Regions from separate parts of the Bradyrhizobium sp. ISRA430 genome, predicted to be linked through region 1. Evidence: predicted binding sites of a transcription regulator. Region 1 holds the regulator's gene; the other holds the start of a gene.
What was found. The regulator LexA, encoded in region 1, represses DNA repair genes until DNA is damaged. The targets are predictions, from matches to a motif close to TGTTCNNNNTGTGTTCNG.
Positions count from the first base shown of each region.

Region 2: MTX21_RS28835 (ATP-dependent Clp protease adaptor ClpS) is a predicted target of LexA. The motif match lies at 3,378-3,395, and genes of this name have one in related genera.

Region 1 covers NZ_CP094516.1:896,002-901,931, reverse strand. The annotation lists gene MTX21_RS04700 (alpha-hydroxy acid oxidase) at 1-410, shown strand, start outside; gene MTX21_RS04695 (HAD-IA family hydrolase) at 440-1,063, shown strand; gene MTX21_RS04690 (hypothetical protein) at 1,234-1,443, shown strand; gene glp (gephyrin-like molybdotransferase Glp) at 1,680-2,891, shown strand; gene lexA (transcriptional repressor LexA) at 3,067-3,765, shown strand; gene MTX21_RS04675 (hypothetical protein) at 4,060-4,491, shown strand; gene MTX21_RS04670 (ComEC/Rec2 family competence protein) at 4,580-5,930, opposite strand, start outside.
Region 2 covers NZ_CP094516.1:6,089,137-6,095,066, reverse strand. The annotation lists gene MTX21_RS28850 (TetR/AcrR family transcriptional regulator) at 1-387, opposite strand, end outside; gene MTX21_RS28845 (HlyD family secretion protein) at 479-1,744, shown strand; gene MTX21_RS28840 (MDR family MFS transporter) at 1,686-3,305, shown strand; gene MTX21_RS28835 (ATP-dependent Clp protease adaptor ClpS) at 3,433-5,151, shown strand; partial or broken gene MTX21_RS28830 (tannase/feruloyl esterase family alpha/beta hydrolase) at 5,187-5,930, opposite strand, start outside.

The DNA of each region.
Region 1 (5,930 bases):
ACGGCGTCGAATGGATCTACGTCTCCAACCATGGCGGCCGCCAGCTCGATCACGGCCGCGGCGCCATGCATGTGCTGCCCGAAATCGTCGAGGCAGTGAAAGGACGCGCCAAGATCATGGTCGATGGCGGCATCTGCCGCGGCACCGACATCGTCAAGGCGATCGCGGCGGGCGCCGACATGGTCGGCATCGGCCGGCTGCAATGCTGGGCGCTGGCGGCCGCGGGCGAAGCTGGCGTGACGCGGATGCTGGAGCTGTTGGAGGACGAAGTGCTGCGCTGCCTCGGCCTCTTGGGCGCCACCTCCTTCGCCGAGATCGACAAGTCCTGCCTGCATCCGGCGACCGCCACCAACGCGCCCAGCGTGTTCAGCGCATTTCCGCTGCTCGACATCGAGCCCTATCGGTATTGATCTTGCCGATACTGACCTGAAAGGACGCAATGACATCGCTCTCTCCCGGCAGCGCGGATGCCCTCCTCTTCGATCTCGGGCGCGTCGTGCTCGACATCGATTTCTCCAGGACGATCGCCTGCTGGGCGGGACATGCCGGCTGCAAGCCCGAGGCCATCGTCGCGCGCTATGTGCGTGACGAGGCCTACAAGCTGCACGAAGTCGGCAAGCTCAGTGACGCGGCATATTTCGACTCGCTGCGCTCATCGCTCGGCATCAGCCTTTCGGACGCGCAGTTCCTGGAGGGCTGGAACGCGGTGTTCACGGGGGAGATGCCCGACATCGCGGAGCTGTTGCCGCGTGCGGCGAAGCACATGCCGCTGTACGCCTTCTCCAATACCAACCAGCCGCATGTGGACTATTTCTCGAAGGAATATGCCGACCTGCTCGGCCATTTCCGCGAGCTGTACCTGTCGTCCAGCATCGGTCTGCGCAAACCGGACGCCGAAGCCTTCGACCATGTGGTGGGCGCCATCGGCGTGCCGGCCGAGCGGATCGTCTTCTTTGACGACCTCGCCGAGAACATCGAAGGGGCGCGGGCGCGCGGACTGACGGCGGTACACGTGACCTCGCCCACCGACGTCGGACATGCGCTGACGGCGCTGGGGATCTGAGGGCCGGCGTTCTGGTGGCTTTGCTTGATCCTGCCGACGTTCACGGGAACCCATCGGCCCGCGACGAGGAACCAAATCACTTTGTGCATTTTTGTGCAGAGTTCCTGGAACGGAATGCCTGATTCCGGACTCTTGAGTTCGTCGGGGATTTCTACATCGGACTGATCGTCGTGTTGGGTAAAGCCTACCTCACCAAGCAAGCCTCTCTCCTGCTCGAATTCGCCAGAACCACGTCGGACTCGGATCTCTCAGCCAAGCTGATTAGCAAGGCCGCCGATCTGAAATCGCAGGCCGATCCCCTGCCCGACAAGGATCAAAGTCCCAACGCGCCCGATGTGGCCAAGGATGCTAGTCGGAACGAGCCGACGGGAGCGGATTGATGTTGACCATGGCCCTTGTTGCTTTCGTTCTTGCGATCGCTGCGCGGGTGCCAGTCTGCAGCGTCATCCAGATCATGTCGCACCGGACCTGAATCCAATCATCTCACAAGCGTAGAAGCCGGCACGATCGTTCGTCCGGACGCCGGGTTTTGCTTCGGCGCACGCGCTCGGCTAGAACCCTTGACGCCGAGACGGTTCGATTTGCCAATCGACTTGCCAAGCAGGAGATTTCGCCCGTGGCCCTGATGCCGGTTTCTGACGCGCTTGCCGCGGTGCTGGCCGGCGTGGAGCCGCTATCCGAAGAGATGATCGCGCTGGAAGGCGCCTTTCACCGCGTACTGGCACGCGACGTCACCGCCCGGCGTACGCAGCCCCCCCAGGCAATGTCGGCGATGGACGGCTATGCCGTGCGCGCGAGCGATGCGGCCAAGGTCGATGCGCAGCTCAGCGTGATCGGCGAGGTCGCGGCGGGCCGGCCGTTCGCGCCAACGCTGGGTGCCGGCGAGGCGGTCCGGATCTTCACCGGCGGCGTGATTCCCAACGGCGCAGATGCCGTCGTGATCCAGGAGGACACGGTCGCGGACGGCAAGCGCATCACGATCAAGGAGGCCGCCGTCGCCGGACGGCATATCCGGCGCGCCGGCGTCGACTTTTCCGAGGGCGACGTGCTGCTACGGGCAGGCGCCCGCCTCACCGAGCGAAGCCTGGCCCTCGCCGCCGGTATGAACCATCCTGACCTTCCCGTCCGCCGCCGCCCGAAGGTCGCAATCCTCGCCACCGGCGATGAGCTGGTGATGCCGGGCACAACACCCGGCCCCGGCCAGATCGTCTATTCCAACGGCTATGCGATCCACGCGCTGGCGCGCCGGGAGGGCGCCGACACGATCGACCTTGGGATCGCCGCCGACACCCTGGAGGCCACCACCGCCGGTATCCGCTCCGCCCGCGAAACCGGCGCCGACGTCCTGATCACGACCGGCGGTGCGTCGGTCGGCGATCACGATCTGGTCCAGCAGGCGCTCAAGGCCGAGGGCATTGCGATGGCGTTCTGGAAGATCGCGATGCGGCCGGGCAAGCCGATGATGCATGGCCATCTCGGCGCGATGCGCGTGATCGGCCTGCCCGGCAATCCGGTCTCGTCTTACGTTTGCGCCTTCCTGTTCATGGTGCCGTTGATTCGCGCGCTTGCGGGCCGTCAGCCCGTTCACCACCGCCGCGAGCGCGCCGTAGTCGGGGGCGAGCTCGCCGCCAACGACATGCGCGAGGACTATCTTCGCGTGCGCCTCGAAGAGCGCGACGACGGCACGCTGGTCGCGGTTCCCGTCAACAATCAGGACTCTTCTCTGCTTGCAAATCTCGCTGCGGCACAGGCACTTCTCGTGCGGCCGCCGTTCGCGCCGAAGGCCGAAGCAGGCGCGCCCTGCGAGGTGTTGCGGCTGCCCGCTTGAACGAGCCGGCCGCGCGTGTTCCGCGAAGTTTATCGTGTTCACGCAAAATTAAGCAGTTGCGGAACACATATCGAACATATAGTGTCCGTTCATGATTTGTTTCGAGCATCTAGCGGTGCGCCGCTAACTTCAGCGTCTCGGAATCGAACGACATCAACCGGGGGATTTGGTCGAGATGTTAACGCGCAAACAATACGAGCTTCTGCGGTTCATCAGCGAACGCCTGAAGGAAAGCGGCGTGCCGCCCTCCTTCGACGAGATGAAGGACGCGCTCGATCTGCGCTCGAAGTCGGGCATCCATCGCCTGATCACCGCACTCGAGGAGCGCGGCTTCATCCGCCGCCTGCCCAATCGTGCCCGCGCCATCGAAGTGATCAAGCTGCCCGAGCTTCAGGCCGCGGCCGGCAATCGGCGCGGCTTCACGCCGAGCGTCATCGAAGGCAATCTCGGTAAGGTACGCGGCTCCAGCGCCCCCGTGGACGAGGGTGAACGTCCGGTCGCTGTGCCCGTGATGGGCCGCATCGCGGCGGGCACGCCGATCGAGGCCTTGCAGACCCGCAGCCACACCATCAGCGTACCGCCGGACATGCTCGGCTCGGGCGAGCATTACGCGCTCGAAGTGCGCGGCGATTCGATGGTGGAGGCCGGCATCCTCGACGGCGACATGGCGCTGATCCAGCGCAACGAGAGCGCCGACACCGGCGACATCGTGGTGGCCCTGATCGACGACGAGGAAGCGACCCTGAAACGCTTCCGCCGGCGCGGCGCCTCGATCGCGCTCGAGCCGGCCAATGCGGCCTACGAGGTGCGCATCCTGCCGCCGAACCGCGTAAAGATTCAGGGCAAGCTGATCGGGCTGTACCGGAAATACTGAGCGTCTTCGGCGAGGCGTGAGCCGATGCAAGTCGCGTGGAGCAATCGACCTCCGCCGCGTGTTGTGCAGCGCCGGTGAATTCAGGATTGATCTCGACGAGCGCAACAGAAGAAAATTCGCACGAGCCTGCTTTGTTCCAAAGGCTCTTGCTCAACGCAGAAAAGATAATGTGATCGGCAGGTCTGCACGCAAGTCGCAGATTTGCCCTCAACATCGCATATCATCGGAGCCTTCCTGATAGAGGCCTGGGCCTCCGGGGGCACGGGTCGCTATCTCTTATGAGGAGCACTTGCGATGTGTGACTACAGCCTGCATGCCGTCGCGACCCGTCCCGCCCAGGTCGGTGAGACGATCGTCACGACAACCTTCCGCGGCACCTCGACGCGCGGCTTCGCTTCGGAAGCCGATCTCTCCGTCGCGGTCTGCCTGCTGCCGGGAACGGAGCTCGCCTTCGCCGACAACGTCCGCTACGACAATCGCTGGATCTGGACGCGCACCATCAACTCCCGCGTCGGCAAGTTCGGCAAAGTCGATCCGCACATTCCCGATCGCCATCATGACGCGATCGAATTCCCCGACGGCAAATATGTGCTGGTGACGCAGCTCGTCGAAGGCCAGCGCGCAACCGTGCTGCAATTGCCGGTGACCCAGCCGGCCGGTGAGCACAAGCCGCAAGTCGCCGCTGACAGGCCGCAGCCGACCGTTACGCGCCTGCCGATCGGCTGACGCGTAATATTTGAGCATGATCTCCGCGCAAACGCATTCCGCGTTTGTCGCGAAGGGAAAAACGCTACACACTTTTCCGGATCATGCGTCAGTCCTCGACCTGAAGGTCGGCCTCCGACGGCGTTGCGTCCCTGGAGCGCGGTGCGGCCGGCCGTGGCGCGAGGTTTGGTTCATAATAGCCATCGCCGGCGATTGCCGGCGACCAGGGGCGATTTGCGCCCCTCGCCCTCACCGCCTGCACCGCAAAGCCGTCGCCGCGGCGCGCGAGCGCCAAGCCGCCCTGGCTCATGAGACGATCCCGGTCGACCACCATCGCCGCACAATCGGGCGGCGCGGGTCTCGCTGTCACCACCAGCGCAGCCCGGCTGCAATCATCCGAGAGCGCATCCACGCGCAGCGCCAGCGCGATCAGGCGGCCGTCGGCGAGCGGGGTCACGCATCCGGATTCGTCGCATGACACGCCGCTACCGAGCGATGCATCACCGGCGCTGCGCGGATCGGCATCGGCCGCAAGCCACTCCTTGGCGAGGAACGCGTCCTTGTTCGCCGCGATGAGATGCAAGCGGCCGTCGCTGCCGCGCACTGCGATGTTACGCCCGTCGCCTGCGATCAGGACGTCCGGCTGGCGCACGGACACCGCCCACACAATCGCTGCGACCAGCACGAGCGCACCGGTCCAGCGCAAGGGCGTGCGCAACAGGCCCATCAGGACGATGCCGATGCTCGCCGCGATCAGCGGGGCGATGCCGAAAGCGGCAATGCGGCCGACCGCGCCCGGAAGATTCGCAACCCACTGCGCGACCACGACCATCCAGTCGATGCCGACACCCATCAGCCACCAGAACACGCCGTCGAGCCCGAACGGCGCTGCGATCAATCCCAACAGCCCGGCCGGCATCACCAGCGCCGAGACCACCGGCATCGCCGCGAGGTTCGCGAGCACACCGAACGGCGTGACGCGGTGAAAGTGGAAGGCGGCATAGGGCGTGGTCGCAAAGCCCGCGATCAGCGAGGCCAGGAACAGCATGGCGATCTCACGGCCGCCCCACAGCGCAATCCGCGCCGTCGCCGAATGATCGGGTGAGGCAAACAGGTTCGGCATGCCGATCTGCACCAGCGCAACCAGCCCAAGCGTTGCCGCAAACGACATCTGGAAGCTCGGATGCACCAGCGCCTCCGGCGCGACCGCAAGCACGATCAGCGCGGCCACCGCCAGCGTGCGGAACGTGATGGCTCGGCGATCGACCATGACCGCGATCAGCACCACTGCGGTCATGAAAAACGATCTTTGGGTCGCGACCTCCGCGCCGGAGAGCAACAGATAGAACGCCGCGGCGACGAGCGCGGCAGCGGCCGACCACTTCTTGATCGGAAAGCTGACGGCCAGACCCGGGATCAGCGCGAGCAATGCGCGGATCGCGAAGAAGACGACGCCGGCG
Region 2 (5,930 bases), 3.4 Mb from region 1:
CGCGGCGGATTCCTGCAGCACCATGCGCTGCAACGCCACCACCTCCGGATCGAGCGCGAGATCGGTGCAGGCGAGCAGCGCGGCGCGCAGGCCCGTCTCGATATCGATCTCTTCGTTCGCCTTGAGATGGACGTCGGCGAGCAGCCGCTCGAGCCGGTCCGCGCACATGGCCTCGAACAGCGCGGCCTTGCCCGGAAACAGCCGGTAGAGCGTCCTGGTGGAAATGCCGGCGAGGCGCGCCAGCTCTTCGGTGCTGGTGGCGGCATAGCCGTCGACGGCGAAGGCGTGACGTGCGGCGTCGAACACGATCTGCTTCGTCTCCTCGTCGCTGCGCAGTTGCGGCCGCCCGCGGGGGCGGCATTCCCTGACAGATTTTTCCTGAGCCATGTTTTTACATGATGCCTGTCATTCCATTGACAGTCCCAAAGCTAATCCTATTTTGGAAACCGTCAAGTTTCCTAATTCAGGGGAGCCGGCCATGACCGTCCACACCAGCCCGTCCAAGACCGAATCCGCCGTCGTCCCGACGGGTGCGCTGGAGGGCGTTCTGCCCGCTCCGGCCCCCTCCGCCTTTCGTCAAAAGCTGAACCTTCGCAAGCTGTTGCTGGCAGGGGTGGCGGTTCTCGCGCTGGCGGGGGCGAGCTGGTATGGCTACGACTATTGGACCGTCGGCCGCTTCCTCGTCTCCACCGATGACGCCTACGTGAAGGCCGACAACACCACCATCGCGCCGAAGGTCAGCGGCTATCTCGACCGCGTCCTGGTGGGAGATAACGAGCATGTGAAGGCCGGCCAGGTGCTGGCGCGGATCGACGACCGCGACTTCAGGGTCGCGCTCGACCAGGCCAGGGCCGATGTCGCCGCAGCGAACGCCACGGTGACGAGCAAGGAAGCCCAGCTCGAGGTTCAGCAGGCGGTGATCGCGGCAGCGAAGGCGACGATCGACGTCGACACCGCTGCGAAGACATTCGCAAGCCAGGAGAACAAGCGCTACACCGACCTCGCCGCGACCGGCTATGGCAGCCTGCAGAATGCGCAGCAGGCGCAGGCGCGCGATGCCGGCGCGGACGCCGCGATCCAGCGCGACAATGCCAATCTCACCTCCGCCCTCAAGCAGGTCGATCTCTTGAAGGCCGAGATCGTGCAGGCCAAGGCCGCAGCCGCGCGGGCCGCGGCGATCCAGCAGCAGGCCGAGCTCAACCTCAGCTACACCACGATCGTCTCACCGATCGACGGCGTAATCGGCAACCGCACGCTCCGTGTCGGACAGTATGTGCAGGCGGGAACGCAGTTGATGTCGATCGTGCCGGCCGAGGGGGCCTATGTGGTCGCCAACTTCAAGGAGACCCAGCTCACCCACGTGCGTGCGGGACAGACGGTCGAGATCGAGGTGGACACCTTCCCGGGCCAGATCGTGCACGGTCACGTCGATTCCATCGCGCCAGCCAGCGGCCAGGAATTCGCGCTGCTACCGCCGGATAACGCCACCGGCAATTTCACCAAGGTGGTGCAGCGCATTCCCGTCAAGATCGCGCTGGATGCCAACACCGTGCCCGCGATCGCGCTGCGGCCCGGCATGTCCGTGATCCCGACCATCGCAACACGTTCGAGCGCGCCGACCGCGGATGCGGCGACCGCGCCCAAGGCAAAGATCAAGGCCAAGCTCGTTTCCGGAGGGTCGTGCCATGTCAAACAGCCTCTCAATCTCGACGCCGACAGCCGCAACGCCGGCCGCGACGCCTGATCGCGCCGCCGTTGATCCCGACCGCGCGAGTGCGGCCACCTGGATCGCCGTGCTCGCCGCCATGATCGGCTCGTTCATGGCGATCCTGAACATCCAGATCACCAACGCCTCGCTGCTCAACATCGAGGGCGGCATCGGCACCGGCGCGGACAACGGTTCCTGGATCTCGACGTCGTACCTGATCGGCGAGATCATCGTGATCCCGCTGACCGATTATTTGAGCCGCGTGTTCTCGTTCCGCCGCTACATGCTGGCAAGCGCGACACTGTTCGCCGTCTTCTCGGTCGCCTGTGCCTTCACCCACGACCTGCCGTCGATGATCGCGATGCGCGGCCTGCAGGGCTTTGCCGGCGGCGTGCTGATCCCGATGGCGTTCACGCTGGTCCTGACCAAGCTGCCGAAGCCGCAGCAGCCCATTGGCCTTGCGATCTTCGCGCTGTCCGTCACCTTCGCGCCGGCGATCGGCCCGACCATCGGCGGCTATCTCACCGAGACCTATGGCTGGCGCACCATCTTCTTCGTCAACGTGATCCCGACCGCCGTCATGGTGGCCGCGCTTTATCTGACGCTGGAGCGGCAGAAGATGCAGCTCGGCCTTCTGAGGGAAGGCGACTGGGCCGGCATCGTCACCATGGCGATCGGATTGTCGGCGCTGCAGGCCGTGCTCGAGGAAGGCAACAAGGACGACTGGTTCTCATCGCCCTTCATCGTCAGGCTGGCGGTGATCGCAGCCATCAGCCTCTCGCTGTTCGTCGCGATCGAGCTGTCGATCGAGAAGCCGCTGATCCGGCTGCGGTTGCTGACGCAGCGCAATTTCGGCTTCGGCACCGTCGCCATGACGATGGTCGGCTTCGCGCTGTTCGGTTCGGTCTACATCCTGCCGGCCTATCTTGGCCAGGCGCAGGGCTACAATGCCGAGCAGATCGGCAACGTGTTGGCCTGGACCGGTCTGCCGCAGCTCGTGCTGATCCCGCTGATCCCGAAGCTGATGCAGCGCTTCGACACGCGCTATATAGCGATCACCGGTCTTCTGATCTTCGCCTATAGCTGCTTCATGAACACCGCGATGTCGCCGGACTATGCCGGCGACCAGCTCTGGATCCCGAACATCGTGCGCGCCGTGGGACAGGCCATGGTGCTGACGCCGCTGACGTCGGTTCTCTCCGGCGGCATTGCACCACAGGATGCGGCGGCCGCCTCCGGCATCAGCAACATGTTCCGCAATCTCGGCGGCGCGATCGGCACGGCGACGCTTGCGACCATCATCACCAAACGCGAGCAGTTCCATTCCAACATCATCGGCCAATCCGTCACGCTAGGCCGCGAGGAAGTCCGCGCCCGCATCGCACAGATGACGAACTACTTCATCGCGCATGGCGTGCCCGATCCCAACGCGGCACGCGAGCAGGCGATCATCGCGCTCGGCAAGACCGTCAAGCGCCAGGCGCTGGTGATGGGCTATTCCGACACCTTTGCCGTCATCGGCGTGGTGCTTGTGCTGGCCGCGATCGCCGTGCTGCTGACGCGGCGCGTGAAGGCGGCCGGCGGACCTGCGCATTAGGGGCTTCGGTCCTCCGCATATCCCTGATTGAAAGTTTGCGCGGCCGTCGCACTTGACGGCCTCCTCACTTTATGTTCCTTATTTGTTCCATTCAAGTAAAGGTTGTATCAACGGAGTTGTTTTGGCGATGAGCGATATGCGCAGCGAACGCGAACCAGCCCAGCTCGTAATCCACAATGATGATGACACTCCGGATGAGTTTGTCATCGAGCTGCTCCGCCGGGTTTTCGGCAAGTCGGAGCGTGAGGCGATCGCCCTGGTGACGAGGATTGAGCAAGAGGAAAAAGCCGCCTGCGGACCCTACCCGCAATCCGTCGCCGAAGCGCTGTTCAAATCCGCCCAGCAATACGTTTGCCTCGCACGCCATAGCCTGAAGATCACGCTCGAAGAGATCAAGACGCCATGCGAGCTGTGCGGCAAGCCAGAGGGACAGACAGATGTTCGGCTCGGCAGCCGCACGATCTGGCTGTGCAGCGACTGCATTCGTGCAGCAGACAGCACCTCGGACGAACCGGAAGAAGAGTTCGACTATGCCTGCGACGTTCTGGACTGGCACTTCACCAACGTTCCGCGCAGCAAGCTCGTGACAACGGTCCGCCAGTTTCCCGGCCACATGCGGGCAGACGTCCAGGCGGCCATCGATCGACTGTTCAGCACCGCGATCCGGCTGTACGGCATCAACGAGGATCAACGTTACGAGACTCTGTCGATTTCACGACTTCTCCGCGAAGGGCGCCATGCGCAGGCGCTCGCCCCGCTCCAGTATTTCGATCTTGAGATCGGCGAGAAGAGTCCGGTCAAATGCCTCGACAACGGGCTCTGGCTGTGCGCGCAGGGTGATCTCCGCTATGCCGTGTTGCTCTGTGTACATCGCGAATATAGCCGTGAGAGCGGCATCCGGATCGAGATCGCGGTGCCCTCGGGCTCCGCAGGCGCAGCCCTCGTCCAGCAATGCTTCGGTGAACTGGAAGAGGCCGTGCAAGCCGCACGCACCTATCGCGGCAAGATCCTCTCGCTCGACGCCGATTCCGACTATCGCGGCCGCTCACGCGGCATCACCGTGCACCGCTTGCCGCCGGTCGCACGAAGCGAGGTGATCCTGCCGGAGCAGACCTTGCGGCTGCTCGATCGCAACGTGCTGAATTTCGTCGGCACCCGCGACCAACTGCGCCGGCTCGGACAATCGACGCGCAAGGGCATCTTGTTGTACGGGCCGCCGGGCACCGGCAAGACCCACACGATCCGCTATCTCGCGACACACTTGCCTGGGCATACGACGCTTATAATCACCGCGGAGCAAATGGGCCTTCTGGGCGCTTACATGAGCCTCGCACGTTTGCTTCAGCCCTCGATGGTCGTGATCGAGGATGTCGATCTCATCGCCCGCGACCGCGACGACATGGGCCCCTGCGAGGAGTCCCTGCTGAACAAGCTGCTCAACGAGATGGACGGGCTGAAGGAGGATGCGGACATCCTGTTCGTTCTGACCACCAATCGGCCCGAAGATCTCGAAGGCGCGCTCGCTGGCCGCCCCGGCCGTATTGATCAGGCCATCGAAGTGCCGCTTCCCGACGAGAGCGGCCGCAGCAAGCTGGTCCAGCTCTATGGCAAGGGACTGCCGCTCGAAGACGCGGTCGTCGTTGAGGCCGCCCGACGCAGTGAGGGTACGAGTTGTGCCTTCATCAAGGAGTTGATGCGGCGGCTGGCGCAGGCGAGCCTTGCGCGCGATGGTGGCAACTCCATCATCTCCGCCGACATCGACGAGGCGCTCGACGACATGCTGTTCTCCGGCGGCCGGCTCAATGCGCGGCTTCTCGGCGGCGCGCAGCAGATGGCGGCGGGGTGAAGCCCCGCGGCCACGACCGCCCGGTTGAGCACCCTTTAGAGTGCGCAGGTGAAGCTCGATGCCTCCGTCACCGGGCCGCTCTTGTAGTGCGGCCAGGCCGGCCAGCGGCACAACGGCAGCGCGCGTAGCACCGCGAATGACGGCGCCTCGAGCTTCTGCTCGGTGACCTCGAGATCGCCGGGCGCCTTGCCCTTCTCGACCCAGTCCACCAGCACGCTCAGTATGTCGACATTGGCCGGCGCCCCGGAGCCGACATGGTCGACGCCCGGCGCGGTGTAGAGCCGCGCGAACTCCGCGGTCTCGGACTTGCCGAGCTTGCGCTCGACGCTCTCGAAATAGCGGATACCGGCATACGGGCTCTGCGCATAGTCGGCCATGTGCTCGAGCATGATCAGCCGGCCGCCGCGAGCGCGGAAGCGACTGAGATCGGGATTGGTCGAATCCATGAGGTCCGAGACCTCGAGCAGCCGCGCCTTGTGCTCCTCCACCTTATAAGTGGTGACGTCCAGCTTGGGATTGCGCGCGAACACATATTGGATGCCGCCCGCGCCGTAGATCCAGGCGATGCCGTTGTTGGGCGCAGGCGGCTGCGCGGGCGGTGCCGTGCCGAGCCACCATGCGACCCAGCCGCCGGTCGGACCGACGGCCGGCGTATCCTCTCCCGAAACGCCCCAGCCGGGATAATCGTCTAGACCATTGGCGAGTGCGAACGGGAATTTGTAGGTCGCATGCAGCGTGTCGATTGCCTTGATTTGTGCGTCGGTGAGGCACTTGTCGCC